Regions from separate parts of the Paenibacillus sp. FSL M7-0896 genome, predicted to be linked through region 2. Evidence: predicted binding sites of a transcription regulator. Region 2 holds the regulator's gene; the other holds the start of a gene.
The links. The regulator NrdR, encoded in region 2, represses ribonucleotide reductase genes. The targets are predictions, from matches to a motif close to AACACNATATATNGTGTT.
Positions count from the first base shown of each region.

Region 1 (7,449 bases), 3.4 Mb from region 2:
TTCATGAATAAACAGCTGGATGCAGTCACCTTCGGGGAGCCGATGGCCATGTTCTACGCCAATGAAGCCGGCCCCCTGCATGAGGTCACTTCCTTCTCCAAGGCGCTGGCAGGTGCGGAGAGCAATGTAGCCACCGGATTATCACGCCTGGAGCATCTGACCGGTTATGTGACCAAGCTTGGCGAAGACAACTTTGGCCAGTTCATCACCTCGGCGCTGAACAAGGAGAAGATCGATACCGCAAGCATCACAACGACCAAGGAATTCTCCACGGGCATGCTGATCAAATCCAAGGTACTCACTGGAGATCCCAAGGTGGAATATTTCCGCAAAAATTCCGCCGCCTCCAAGCTGAGTCTCGCCGACTTCGATGAAGATTACTTCGCTTCCGCAGGCCATCTGCATGTGACCAGCATCTCTTCCGCACTCTCGGCTTCGTGTCACGAGTTCTCGCTGCATGCCATGGAGTTCATGAAGCAGCGCGGCAAGACCGTATCACTGGACCCGAATCTGCGCCCGACCCTGTGGCCAGACACCGAAACTATGGTTAATACGATCAACGATCTGGCTACCCGCTGCGACTGGTTCCTGCCCGGACACGGAGAAGGCAAGATTCTCACCGGTCTTGAGACTCCGGAGGAGATTGCCGGGTACTATCTGGAGCGCGGCGTATCCCTTGTAGTGATCAAGCTTGGTCCTGAGGGCGCTTACTACAAGACCTCTGCTGGTGAAGAGGGTTATGTGGACGGCTTCAAGGTCGAGCAGGTTGTCGATACAGTCGGCGCCGGAGACGGCTTCGCGGTTGGGGTGATCAGCGCCATGCTGGAGAAGCTCAGCGTAGCAGAAGCCGTGAAGCGCGGCAATGCGATCGGCGCACTCGCCGTGATGTCGCCTGGCGATATGGACGGCCTTCCCACCCGCGCCCGGCTGGAGGAGTTCATGAGCGCAGGCGTATAGCCAAAGAACAGGTGCTCTGCTGCCGGCAGCGCCAGGCTTCAGCATGAACACACATTAGCACAGCAAAAAGGGTGTCCCTGAGCCGACAGACGGCTGGGACACCCTTTTGTATATGTAGCGTGAGAGAGGTGTGGCTGAATTGCAGGTAGTACAGCATGGTTATGGCTCACTTATGGCTCAGTTACAGCTCAGTTACGATAAGTCAGTTTCATCCGAGCATTTTTCCTGCGAACCGGCAAGTCGTCATTCCCAGCAGTTCGCGCGGCAAAGTACATAGTCTTGCTCAATGTACATAATCCTGCTCTCAAACTATAGACTTACGGACCGGAGAGCCGTTATTTGGGGAATTGCTGCACTATAGCAAGCCTAACGGACTCAGATGACGTTAAGCCGCACTTCGCGGGCATCTAGCGCCCTAAACAGCAATTTAACGGCTCCTGAGTCCGTAAAACTAACAAAACCCTTCTTTTCCGCACAATAACGGCCCCTGGGTCCGTAAAGCCGTGGATTCCTGAGCAGATTTCCTATAAGTTGTCACCACGATGGACCTTTCGCCGCCCCGACCTGCTCTATTCCGGCTTAGCCGGCGGCTGCACCGACTCCCCCTGCTGCAAGGAAGGCGGGAACCTGTAGGTGATGGGCATCGCGCTGTCCGCATCGTTGATCAAAGAGAGCATGATCTTGGCCGCCTGCATCCCCATCTCGTAAGCCGGCTGGCGGATCGTTGTAATATCAGGATTATAGATCCGGGCGAATTCGGCATCGTCGATGCCGATGACCGACAACTGGCCGGGGATCGCAATGGCATTGCGGTTCGCATATTTAAGAATTTCGCCCAGTACCAGATCATTGGCGGCAAGCAGCGCTGTTGGAGGCTCGGGAAGCTGCAGCAGCTCGTCCAGTGCAGATGCGATGTCTTCGCGTGACACACTTCGCATATACGAACCCAGCAGCGGCAGACCCGCTTCCTCCATCGCTTTTTTGTACCCGCTCATTCGCTCCTTGCGCGGGGTAATCGCATGTACGCCAAGCGGCAGGGATAGAATAGCAATCGCTTCATGGCCGTGGCCGGTCAGCTCCCGGATAGCGGTCTTCACCGCCATCTCGTTATCCAGCAGCAGGCTCTGGGTCGTGATCCCGTCAACCAGCCGGTCCATGAAGACCAGCGGATATTCCGCTTCAATTAATCTGGTGTAAGGCGCAGGCTGATCTCCCGCCGGAAAAATAATCAGGCCATCCACCTGACGGGCGACCAGCGTCTCCACATAAGTATTCTCCTTATCGGCATTCTCGTCCGAGTTGCAGATGATCACCTGAATCCCATGGCGCTGCAGCTCATTCTCGATCGCCCGGATACACTGGATGGATAGCGAATAATCAATATTGGCTACAATAATGCCAACCATATGCGTGCGGTTCTGCTTGAGACTGCGGGCAAGCCCGTTGGGCTGGTAATTCAGCTCATCGATAACCTCGGCAATGCGGTTTTTGGTCGCCTCACTCATATACTTGAACCGTTTATTCAAAAATTGCGAGACTGTGCTTTTCGATACGCCCGCTTTCTTAGCCACATCCTCAATAGTCAGCTTCTTCATTGATCCCGCTCCACTCTTCGATATCGAACTCCAGAAGTAAACACAAATAACGTTTACTTAGAGATATTATCAAAAAGTATAGCTTTTTTTTAGTAAATTATCTATATGATCCACGTAAAATAATTAGGAGCCCGTCACTTCCCTGTCTTAGCAGGATCAATCTGCTGTCCGTATTGGTTATAGTACCATTCATAGTACCACTGCTGGCCGAGATACAGTATGAGTTCCGCACTACGTTTCTTCCCGTTCACTTCATAATTAGCCGTATATTTCAGACCCTGTACATCAATGCCGATCTTGCTTCCTACATCCATTGTTGCCCCTGTAGCAATGTCATACAGGCTGCTATGAACATCGTATCCATTGTTATTATTTTTGCTGTAATAAACAAGCAGCATTTCACTGTTCAATTTATCAAAAGCTACAAAGGATCTGTAATTGGAAAATTCGGTGCTCAGGCTGCTTAAATCCAGCAGTTCCTGCGGGGTTACTGTTTCTCCAGCTGCGGCTGATTTTAAATTTAAAACGGATAACTTTTCAGGTGTCCTTCCTAACCCTTTACCCAAAGTGATCGTTCCGATAGCCAGCACTACATAGTTACCTCCGTCACAGATCCCCGTAAGTTCATAATAACGCTGCGAGCCGCCGGCATATAGCGGTAAGGTATAAATCCGTTTAGCAGTAGCTTCAGATAGCTCAGACTGGCCTATTGGAGACAGATACAATGTGTAAGGCTCCGTAGGATGGGTGTATTTGGGCTTGCTGTAATTGACCATCGGCGGCGGCGGCGACCAAACAATCCCGGCGTTAGTCTCAACAGCACGCGCGCGCGTCTTGTCTCTGTTCATCGGCAGGGGCATGTAATACTTCATTCCGCCAAACTCGAACTCCGCAGAACCAACCGGCGGGCTGTAGGATTGCGGTGACGCTGAAGAAGCTGCGTTCTGCGAAGCCGAAGGAGATGCCGAAGGCTGGACCACAGCCGCTCCCGAACCAGGCTTAAAGACCGCTGCCAGCCTCCCTGCCGGATCGAGCCTGGACCCTGGGCCAAACGGCCAGATCAGCGTGACGAGCAGCAGGATGGCTGCCAATCCGCCAAGGGCGGCCACCCGCCCGAACGGGCGGCGTAGTCCGCTTTTGCCCGATGAGCCTTCTGCCGCAGCCTCTTCAATCCGCGCCATGAGCTGTGGCGTGAATCCCGGCTCTGCAAGCGGGTTCCGCCCGGCTTGCTTATACCAGTCCTTCTCCCCGCTCATCACCTTCACTTGCTCCTGCTCTTGTTTTGTCTTCACAGGTCTTCCTCCTTTATCGCCGTTCTCACTTTCTCTCTGGCCCGTCCGAGCCGGGATTTGACTGTTCCCTGCGCGATCCCGAGCAGAGCGGACATCTCTGCCACCGGCAGGTCCTGCTGAATATCCAGCACCAGCACCTCCCGGTACTTGTCCGGCAGCTCCATGATAATCTCCCAGATGCGGTTAGCGTATTGATTGCCGATGGCCTCTTTCTCCGCAGACAGGGAGGCCCGGGTGTCCTCATGTTTGCCCAGCGGAGCGAACCTCCGCCAGAAGCTGTTACGCCTTAAGCTGAATGCTGTATTGCGTGTGATGGTCAGCAGCCAGGTTTTTAGAGTAGCCTGTCCCCGGTACTTGCCGATGCTCTTGTAGGCCTTAAGAAATACTTCCTGGCTGATATCGCTGGCCTGCTCCCGGCTGCGGGTTAAGAAAAAAGCATAATTCCATACATCCTGTCCGTAAGTCTCCATCATCTCGCGAAGCGATACCGATGAGGCACAGGTCATGCTATACGTTAGTTCTTTACTCTGCATGTTCTCTCCCCTCTCACCTAATAAGACTCCTGCCGGCGGATATGGTTCCCTGTTATTGTAAAACTGAATATGCGGATTGCACTTTCTGCAATAGAATTGCCGATATTTGCCGTTAATCTCCATTCTATTGTATTTCCTGCATTAGAATTTGAAGAATCTGCTCAATTAGCCCCTGTTAGCTGAAATCAAGTGTACAAAATACAACAGATCTGACTTCCTCCTAAATTTAAGGAGCATCTAATGTACGAAGTGCAATGAAATCCAGATCCCCCGAAGGCTAAACGCTTTCAAAAATCACAGCCGTCTTCCCTTCCCGCAAGCCCCTGTCTGCACCATTCCGCAGCCCCGAAAATTGCTTAAAAAAAATACTAATAAATTATAAGAGAATAGAATGCAGGCGGGGCGTGGGATTGGCGGTTTCAAGCTCTGTTTGGAGGGGCCGTAGAGGTCTGTCTGTCTCTTGACTTTTCAATATATGGTATATAAAATGATTAAGCATTACTAAATATAGTGTATATAAGAGCTAAGCCCATAAATCTAGTGATTTCGCCCAAGTTCATTTGTCAAGTAGAAAGAGCTGTAGAATGGGCTACATGTTATAGGAGGTTAGGAGCCATGTTGATTGCTTACGATTCCAAGACCGGCAACGTCAGAAGATTCATTAACAAACTGAAGCTTCCGGCGGTTCAAATCGAAGAGCATATGACGATCGACGAGCCTTACGTGCTTGTTACATACACTACCGGATTTGGACAGATTCCAGAGAAGGTGTCAACATTCCTTGAACGAAACCATTCCAGGCTCAAGGGCATCGCCGCGAGCGGCAACAAAAACTGGGGCGAGCTATACGCGCACAGCGCAGACTTAATTGCACAGCGTTACAACGTACCGGTGGTCGGCAAGTTTGAATTGTCGGGAACCTTCGGAGATGTACAGCGCATAAAACAGGAGGTGGACCGGGTTGCGGCATATTGAATTGAACAACATGTTGATGAAGAGAGACGAAAGCGGCTTTTTCCAATTGGATAAGGACCAGGAAGCAGTAGCCGAGTTCATGCAGGATGTGGAGCGGCGTAGCCTGACCTTCACGGATACGAAAGCCAAGATTGATTATATGATTGCCAATGACTACTACGAGGACCTGTACGACCGCTACTCCGCTGCTGAGATGGAGGATGTCTACCGGATCGCCCATGAATATAATTTCCGCTTCCCTTCCTATATGGCGGCTTCCAAGTTCTATACCGACTATGCCGTCAAAACCAATGACCGTAAGCAGTACCTGGAGCATTATCCGGACCGCGTAGCGGTAGTGGCTCTGCATCTGGGACGGGGTAACGTAGAGACTGCCCGTACACTGGCCCGCTCGATGATGGAACAGCGCCTGCAGCCGGCGACACCAACCTTCCTCAATGCCGGTAAAAGCCGCCGCGGCGAGATGGTCTCCTGCTTCCTGCTGGAGATGGACGACTCGCTCAATTCAATCAACTATGTGCTGAATACCTGCATGCAGCTGTCGAAAATCGGGGGCGGCGTTGCGGTCAATCTGTCCAAGCTGCGCTCGCGCGGCGAGACCATTAAGGGTGTAGAGGATGCGGCCAAAGGCATTATGCCTGTCCTGAAGCTCATGGAAGACGGCTTCTCCTATGCGGACCAGATGGGCCAGCGTAAGGGTTCGGGTGCGGCTTATTATAATATTTTTGGCTGGGACGTACTTGAATTCCTGGACAGCAAGAAGATTAACGCCGACGAACGGACACGCCTGAAGACGTTGTCTATCGGCCTGATCGTGCCTAACCGCTTCTACAAGCTCGCGCAGGACAATCAGCCGCTGCATGTGTTCGCTCCTTACACAGTCTATCAGGCGTACGGTACGCACTTGGATGACATGGATCTGGACGTCATGTATGACACCCTCCTTGCTGATCCGCGCGTGAAGAAAAGAATCGCCATGAGCGCACGCGACATGCTGACCAAGATCGCCATGATCCAGCTTGAATCGGGCTATCCGTATATTATGAATAAGAGTAATGCCAATAACGCGCATGCCCTGCGTAATGTGGGCCAGATCAAGATGTCCAACCTGTGCACCGAGATTTTCCAGTTGCAGGAGACTTCAGAGATTAACGACTACGGTCAGCAGGACGAGATCCGCCGCGATATCAGCTGCAACCTGGCTTCCCTCAACATCGTGAACGTGATGGAGCACGGCAAGATCCGTGAATCCGTACATGAGGGCATGCTGGCACTGACGGCTGTCAGCGATATGACTACTGTCTCCAACGCTCCGGGCGTAGCTAAAGCGAACAAGGAAATGCACTCCGTAGGTCTGGGTGTAATGAACCTGCACGGCTATTTCGCCAAGAACAAGGTGGCTTATGAGAGTGAGCAGGCCCGTGATTTCGCACGCACCTTCTTCATGACTATGAACTATCACTCGATTGAGAAAAGTATGGAGATTGCCGCTGAGACCGACGAGACCTTCTATGGCTTCGAGCAGTCGGACTATGCGAGTGGCGTGTATTTCGACCGTTATATAACTACAGACTACCGTCCGGTTACGACAAAAGCACAGGAACTGTTCGAAGGGATCTACATTCCTACAACTGAGGACTGGAAGCAGCTGCGTGACAAGGTGATGAAGCACGGCCTGTACCATGCTTACCGTCTGGCAATTGCGCCGACCGCAAGCATCTCGTACATCCAGAATGCGACCTCCAGCGTCATGCCGATTGTAGAGCAGATCGAGACCCGCACGTATGCTAACTCGACCACCTACTATCCGATGCCTTACCTGCGTCCGGACAATGTGTTCTATTATAAATCCGCCTACCAGATGGACCAGTTCAAGGTGATTGATCTGATTGCGGAGATTCAGCCTCATATCGACCAGGGTATCTCAACGGTTCTGCATGTGAACAGTGATGTTACAACCCGTGAGCTGGCCCGCTCTTACCTGTATGCGGCGCACAAAGGGCTGAAATCCCTGTACTACACCCGGACCAACAAATTGTCTGTCGAGGAATGCCTGGCCTGCTCCATCTAAGAGGGGCACAGGTACAGAAAGGGAGA
Region 1 is NZ_CP150250.1:5,478,673-5,486,121, forward strand. Features, by position in the region: gene MKY12_RS23600 (sugar kinase) at 4-957, shown strand; gene MKY12_RS23605 (LacI family DNA-binding transcriptional regulator) at 1,527-2,552, opposite strand; gene MKY12_RS23610 (hypothetical protein) at 2,687-3,844, opposite strand; gene MKY12_RS23615 (sigma-70 family RNA polymerase sigma factor) at 3,841-4,377, opposite strand; gene nrdI (class Ib ribonucleoside-diphosphate reductase assembly flavoprotein NrdI) at 4,993-5,352, shown strand; gene nrdE (class 1b ribonucleoside-diphosphate reductase subunit alpha) at 5,339-7,423, shown strand.
Region 1: nrdI (class Ib ribonucleoside-diphosphate reductase assembly flavoprotein NrdI) is a predicted target of NrdR. The motif match lies at 4,875-4,892, and genes of this name have one in related genera.

Region 2 (7,449 bases):
GCCGTCAGGTGATGATTGTGTCCGGGGATAAGGATATGCTGCAGCTGGCTTCCGAACATACCACCATAGCGCTGGTGCGCAAGGGAGTTACGGAAGTGGAACTTTACGGACCTAAGCAGATCCGTGACAAATATGATCTCACCCCAGAGCAGATCATTGATCTGAAGGGGCTGATGGGCGATGCCAGCGACAATATTCCCGGGGTGCCGGGAGTCGGGGAGAAGACAGCGCTTAAGCTGCTCCAGCAGTTCGGATCGGTGGAGGGCGTGCTGGCCGGAACCGGTGAGCTGAAGGGCAAGATGAAAGAGAAGCTGGAAGAGCACGCGGACAGCGCCGTCATGAGCAAAAAGTTGGCGACGATCTACCGCGAGGTTTCGCTTGAGCATACGTGGGAGGATATGGTCTTCAGCGGGATTAACACAGACACGGCTGGGCCGGCGCTCGCCAAGCTGGAATTCCGCTCGCTGCTGGAGCGCCTGTCGCTGAGCGCCTATTCACATGCGGCGGACGGCAGCCTGACGGGTTCCCCCGTGGTGGAAGCCGCAGAGCTTAATATTACAATTGTTGACGAAGCCGGAATAGGCGAGCTGGTTCAGGCACTGCCGGGCATCTCCGCCCTGCATGTGGAATCTAACGGGGAGAACCCGCACCGTGCCGAAGTGATCGGTCTCGGGCTGTCTTCGCCGGAGCAGCATTATTTTGTGCCTTTTGCCCTGCTGAAGAGTAAGGCGGCAGCACCCCTGCGTGACTGGCTCGGTGACGGGCAGGCGCCGAAGAGCGGGTATGATCTGCACCGTGCCGATCTGGCGCTGCATTGGCAGGGGATTGCTTTTGCCGGAGCCGCTAACGATGTTCAGCTTGCCGCCTACCTGCTGGACCCGACCGAAGCCAGCCAGAATCTGAATGACCTGACCACGAAATACGGCCTGCCCCGCTTGTCGCCGGATGAGGATGTCTTCGGCAAAGGGGCCAAATATAGAATTCCTGAGCTTAAGATTCTCGGTGAGCATGTCGCCCGCAAGAGTGCAACCGTGCTTGGCATTGTGCAGAAGCAGCAGGAGGAGCTGGACAAGACGGACATGACCCGCCTGTTCCAGGACCTGGAGATGCCGCTGTCGCGGATTCTCGCCGATATGGAGAAGCAGGGCATTGCTGTTAACAAGGATGATCTCGTCCAGCTCGGCAGGGAATTTGAAGCCCAGATCTCCCGGCTGGTCACTGAGATCTACTCCGCTTGCGGAACCGAATTCAATCTTAATTCTCCGAAGCAGCTGGGCGAGGTTCTGTTCGTGAAGCTCGGTCTGCCGGTCGTGAAGAAGACGAAGACCGGGTATTCGACGGATGCCGAGGTGCTGGAAAAGCTTGCGCCTTATCATGACGCTGTGCGCCTGATTCTGCAATACCGTACCATTGCCAAGCTGCAATCCACGTATGTGGAAGGCCTGATGAAGGAAATCTCGCCGGAGACCGGCAAGGTACACACCTTTTACCGGCAGACGATTGCGGCCACGGGCCGGCTCAGCAGCCAGTTCCCGAACCTGCAGAACATTCCAATCCGGCTCGAAGAGGGCCGCAAGATCCGTAAGGTGTTCGTGCCCTCCGAGCCGGGCTGGTCGATTCTGGCGGCGGATTACTCGCAGATCGAGCTGCGTGTGCTGGCGCATATCTCAGGTGATGAGCGGATGAAGGAAGCTTTTGTCGAGGATATGGATATTCATACCAAGACTGCGATGGACGTATTCGGCGTCCCTGCGGAGAGTGTGGACAGTAACATGCGCCGCTCCGCCAAAGCAGTTAACTTCGGGATTGTGTACGGCATCAGCGATTACGGGCTGTCTCAGAACCTGAACATTCCGCGTAAGGAAGCGGCCCGGTTCATTGAGCAGTATTTCGAGGTGTTCCAAGGTGTGCGCCGTTACATGGATGATATCGTAGTCGAGGCCCGTAAGCAGGGGTATGTGACTACGCTGCTGGAGCGGCGCCGTTATCTGCCGGAGATCAATGCGAAGAACTTCAATCTTCGGTCCTTCGCAGAACGTACGGCGATGAATACGCCGATTCAGGGAACCGCTGCGGATATTATCAAGCTGGCCATGGTTCATATGGACAAGGCGCTGCATGAGCGCGGCCTGAAGAGCCGGATGCTGCTCCAGGTACACGATGAGTTAGTATTCGAGGTGCCGGAGGAGGAGCTGGAGCAAATGAAGCAGCTGCTGCCCGAGGTGATGGCCGGAGCGCTGCAGCTGTCTGTTCCGCTGAAGGCAGAGGTAAGTTATGGCAGCAACTGGTACGAAGCGAAATAGGCTCCCCGCACATGGCAGATATCCGGTATAATGGAGTGGAGGTGAGCCATGATGCCGGAATTGCCGGAAGTCGAAACAGTCAGAAGAACACTTAATGAGTTAATTACAGGCAAGCAGATAGAGCATGTCACCGTCCGGCTGCCGCGGATCATTCAGCGCCCGGATGATATTCAGGCCTTTGCCCATATGCTGGCAGGCCATACAGTGGTAACGGTTGAGCGCAGAGGCAAGTTCCTGCGTTTCGTATTTGACGGGCTGGTGATGGTCTCCCATCTGCGGATGGAGGGCCGTTACGGGGTGTACCGTGAGGGCGAGCTGCTGGACAAGCATACGCATGTTATTTTCCATTTCACAGATGGGACGGAGCTGCGTTATACGGATGTGCGCCAATTCGGGACGATGCATCTATTCCAGCCGGGAGAGGATCTGCAGCTGAAGCCGCTGAACAAGCTGGGGCAGGAGCCGCTGGATGCCGATTTCACGCTGGAACGGTTCAAGGAGATTGTCGTTAAGCGGAGCACCAAGATCAAGCCGCTGCTGCTCAATCAGGAATATATAGTAGGTATCGGCAATATTTATGTAGATGAGTCCCTGCACCGTGCAGGCATCCACCCGGAGGAGACCGCGAAGTCCCTCTCGGAGGATCAGCTGGCCAGACTGCATCATGCTATTGTCGCAACACTGACGGAAGCAGTGAATGCCGGAGGCTCCTCCGTGAAGTCATATGTCAACGGCCAGGGGGAGAGCGGGAGCTACCAGGATCAGCACAAGATCTACGGACGCAAGGATCAGCCGTGTGCCACCTGCGGCACGCTGATTGAGAAGAGTGTGGTCGGCGGACGGGGAACGCATTATTGTCCCAGCTGCCAGCCGGTACCTGTACTGATTCTGTAATATTTATTTAGAGTCAGCGCCGCATTTACAGCCCGTTTCCAGGCTAGTTACATCTGAGTTATAACCGTTATGTATAAAGGCAGGCACTTCCTGCCCGTCCCGCCCATATAATGTGTGAAGATTGCTGATTATGGCGAAACGGAGCTCCGGCTCCGGTTCTTCACGGGAGGGATTGCGGGTGCTTAGCCCATTGTTGTCACTGCTGTTGCTTGCGTTTGCGCTTAGTCTGGATGGATTTGGTGTAGGCATTACATATGGACTGCGTAAAATGAAAATTCCCCTGCTCTCCATTATCATTATCTCGCTCTGTTCAGGGGTCGTCATTTATGGTTCTATGCAGGTCGGCGTGCTGCTGGCAAAGGTAGTCTCCCCGAATGCCGCTTCCAGTGTCGGAGCGGTTATTCTCGTCTTAATGGGCTGCTGGTCCCTGTTCCAGATGCTGACACAGAAGGAGAAGGAGCAGGAAGAGGCTGCGCCCGGGCAGGAGATCAGGAGGGAGACGGCTGCTGCCGCACAGAGTGCTGAGGCAGAGCTGAAGCCGGCTGTATTCTCGCTGGAGCTTCGCCATCTGGGCGTGGTTATACAGATTCTCCGCACGCCGTCTTCCGCTGATATGGATGCCTCTGGAAGCATCTCCTCCATGGAAGCCATGATCCTGGGGATCGCGTTGTCGCTGGATGCCTTCGGTGCCGGTCTCGGTGCGGCACTACTCGGATTCAGCCCGTGGTCCACCTCGCTGATGATCGCTGTATTCAGCGGGACCTTTCTGCTGATGGGAATGAAGACAGGACTGAGATTATCTGGCAGCTACTGGATGAAGCATGCGGCTGCGCTGCCCGCGATATTATTAATTGTAATGGGTATAATGAAGTTATTATGAGGTGAGTACATGATTATAGGCTTAACCGGAGGCATCGCTTCGGGAAAAAGCACCGTCTCTGCACTGTTTGTCCGCAAGGGAGCTGCGCTGGTGGATGCCGATGTCATCGCCAGAGAGGTGATGCTCCCCGGACATCCGGTATTGGCGGCAGCGGTGGAGGCTTTTGGAGACCGCATTCTGCTGCCTGACGGTTCGCTGGACCGGGCGGGTCTTGGCGAGATCGTCTTCCGGGACCCGGAGGCGCTCAAGACACTGAATAACCTGACCCATCCGGCAATCCGCAGGGAGATCAAGGACAGAATGTATGCGCTTGAACAGGAGAATCCGCAACGGCTGGTCATTGTGGACATTCCGCTGCTCTACGAATCAGAGCTGGATTCCTTGTTTGATCAGATTATTGTGGTCTATGTTCCGAGGAGGGTGCAGCTAGCCCGCCTCATGGAGCGCAGCGGAATGAAGCTGGAACAGGCTGAGGACCGGCTGAGGTCCCAGATAGATATTGAACTGAAGCGCAGGAAAGCGAATTATGTGATCGACAATAGCGGTGATCCTGAATCTGCCGAGCTTCAGGTTGGACGTCTGTGGGACAGGCTGGGCCTGATATGATGAAGTGGCTTCGCAAAAAAAGAGTCCTGCTGCTGCTGTTCATCGGCTTTACCGCGATCCTGTTTCTCGGCTCCAACTGGATGTCATGGTTTTATCCCATTTATTATAAAGCAGAGATCCGCCAGCACAGCCAGACGTATGAGATGGACCCGTTCCTGGTGGCGTCCATCATCCGTGTGGAGACCAATTATAAGACCGGCCGCGAATCCAAAAAAGGCGCACTGGGGCTCATGCAGCTCATGCCGGATACCGCCAAGTGGGCGCTCGAAAAGGCCAAGCTCCCCGACGTGTCGCTGGAGCGGCTGAAGCAAGAGCCCTCCTCCAATATTGAACTGGGCACCTGGTATTTGTCTACGCTGTCCAAGCAGTTCGACGGCAACCGTATAGCGGTCATAGCCGCCTATAATGCCGGGCCTGGTAAGGTGCAGAGCTGGTTGGATGAAGGGCAATGGGACGGAACAGAAGCCTCTGTGAAGGACATTCCGTTCGGTGAGACGCGTCACTACGTGCAGCGTGTAATTTATTATTATGATCAATACACCGAGCTCTACAGTGAGTTCTAGGGTGCTTGTTACTTCTGCTGCTGTTATGTAAAAAGAAGCATCAAACGGCCGGAGGCCGTTCGATACTTCTTAGGCAAGCTTATGTCGCGCTTAGCAGGTTATTATTTGTACTGACCTGCCAACTGCTGTTCAGCCAGGGTTACAAGACGTTTAGTGATGTAACCACCGATCGAACCGTTTTCGTAAGAAGTTTTATTGCCTTGGTATCCGTCTGGGGAGAGGGTGATACCTAGTTCCTGGGCAACTTCATATTTCAGTTGTTCCAAGGCACCGCGTGAGTTTGGAGCTACCAGGTTATTGGAGTTGTTATTTTGGCTCATTGCTGTTCACCTCCTATCGGTTGGTAACTGTATTATGTGCCGGACATGTCAGATTCATAACAACAAATAAACGGTGTTTTCTGGAAATTAAATGATGCCCGCATAGCCCTTGTGTATCAAGGGACGAGGCCTAACCATTCTAATGATGAGGAAGTGAAGAAGCTTATGAAATGTCCTTACTGCGACCACACCAATACCAAGGTCCTGGACTCGCGCCCTGCCAACGAGAATAAGTCCATTCGCCGCAGGCGGGAATGCGAGCTGTGCAGCCGTCGTTTCACCACCTTCGAGATGATTGAAGAGACCCCCCTGATTGTGATCAAAAAAGGCGGCAGCCGTGAAGAGTTCAGCCGTGATAAAATCCTCCGTGGCCTGATCCGTGCCTGCGAGAAGCGTCCGGTCCCTGTAGAGCGCCTGGAGGTCATCGTATCTGAGGTGGAGAAAAGCCTGCGCGGCATCGCTCTCGCCGAGATCGAGAGCCGCCAGATCGGCGAGCTGGTCATGGAGCAGCTCTACCCTGTCGACGAGGTAGCCTACGTCCGCTTCGCGTCCGTGTACCGCCAGTTCAAGGACATTAACATGTTCATGAAGGAACTGAAGGGACTGCTGTCCAAGACTGAGGAGCTGGACGGGCTGTAAGCTTCGCCGTTTAGAAGTGAAGGATTCGATTGGGGTAGTGGGGCTGGCCTTGAGGTTGAGAGGTCAGTTCCCGGGTGGAGCGTCTTGTATCAAAATTAATTTCGGAAAAGTGTTGACACTGAAAGCAGATTTCTGTATTATATAGAAGTCGCCTACGAAACACATTGATGAATAAGCGACCTGAGCTTCTCGCTCAGATCAGATTTTAGAATACATAATGTAATTCTAAATTGGCAAAATTGTAAAAATATGGGGCCATAGCTCAGCTGGGAGAGCGCATCGCTGGCAGCGATGAGGTCAGGGGTTCGATCCCCCTTGGCTCCACCAATTTCATACGGACTCTTAGCTCAGTTGGTAGAGCAGTAGACTCTTAATCTATTTGTCCAGGGTTCGAGCCCCTGAGAGTCCATCACATGAAGAACGGCAGAGATGCCGTTCTTTTTTTGCTTTTAATAAGATGTTTATAAATTTTGTAGACGGTTAATATATAATTTGTATTCGTCTACACATCGAATTTATTTTGACGTATAATAAATACAGACATTGATGTCGTGACATTTCTAGTTGGGGGTATGCTTCGGATGGCTAATGAAATGAATCAGGCGGCAATTGTGAAGGTGAAATCATGGATGGCGGAGAACGGCAGGTCCATTCAGTGGCTTGCTGATCAAATCAAGGTTAGCAAGGCTTTGATGGGGCATATTCTAAGCGGTGAGCGTCAGTTCCTGCCTAAACGTATGGTGCAAGTCGCCGGTGTGATGGGAATTACTATAGAACAATTACTGGCTCCTGAACAAGCGGAAGAAAAGGAATATACCCTAAGTTTACGGGGAAATGCGGATTCGCGAATTGCTAAACGGCATTTGAATATTTTACTGACTGCTATTCAGAATAGCCGTCATTTGGAAAAGGAATATGTGGAGGTCGGACGATAATGCCCTCCATAAAACAGCAGTCTGAACAAATGGGTGAAAACTTTGCATATGAAGTGCTGACTGAACAGATTGGAGCGCTAACCTTTATTGGGTCGGGAGTCGAAGAAAAATTGCGGGAACATGCCTCTGTGATTTATCAAAATATCCCGGACCCTCTTTTTTTTGGTGCTACTGTTAGTTTTGACGATGATAAATATGTAATGCTTAATACTTATCAGCCATTGAGAACCCGTTATTATACTGCTGCACATGAGCTTTGGCATGTTCTGAATTTTGAACAACTATTACCTCAGCAGCTGGATGTCGAAC
Region 2 is NZ_CP150250.1:2,038,644-2,046,092, forward strand. Features, by position in the region: gene polA (DNA polymerase I) at 1-2,303, shown strand, start outside; gene mutM (DNA-formamidopyrimidine glycosylase) at 2,355-3,197, shown strand; gene ytaF (sporulation membrane protein YtaF) at 3,376-4,077, shown strand; gene coaE (dephospho-CoA kinase) at 4,087-4,683, shown strand; gene MKY12_RS08565 (lytic transglycosylase domain-containing protein) at 4,683-5,246, shown strand; gene MKY12_RS08570 (alpha/beta-type small acid-soluble spore protein) at 5,348-5,566, opposite strand; gene nrdR (transcriptional regulator NrdR) at 5,732-6,205, shown strand; tRNA gene MKY12_RS08580 (tRNA-Ala) at 6,457-6,532, shown strand; tRNA gene MKY12_RS08585 (tRNA-Lys) at 6,542-6,614, shown strand; gene MKY12_RS08590 (helix-turn-helix transcriptional regulator) at 6,787-7,140, shown strand; gene MKY12_RS08595 (ImmA/IrrE family metallo-endopeptidase) at 7,140-7,449, shown strand, end outside.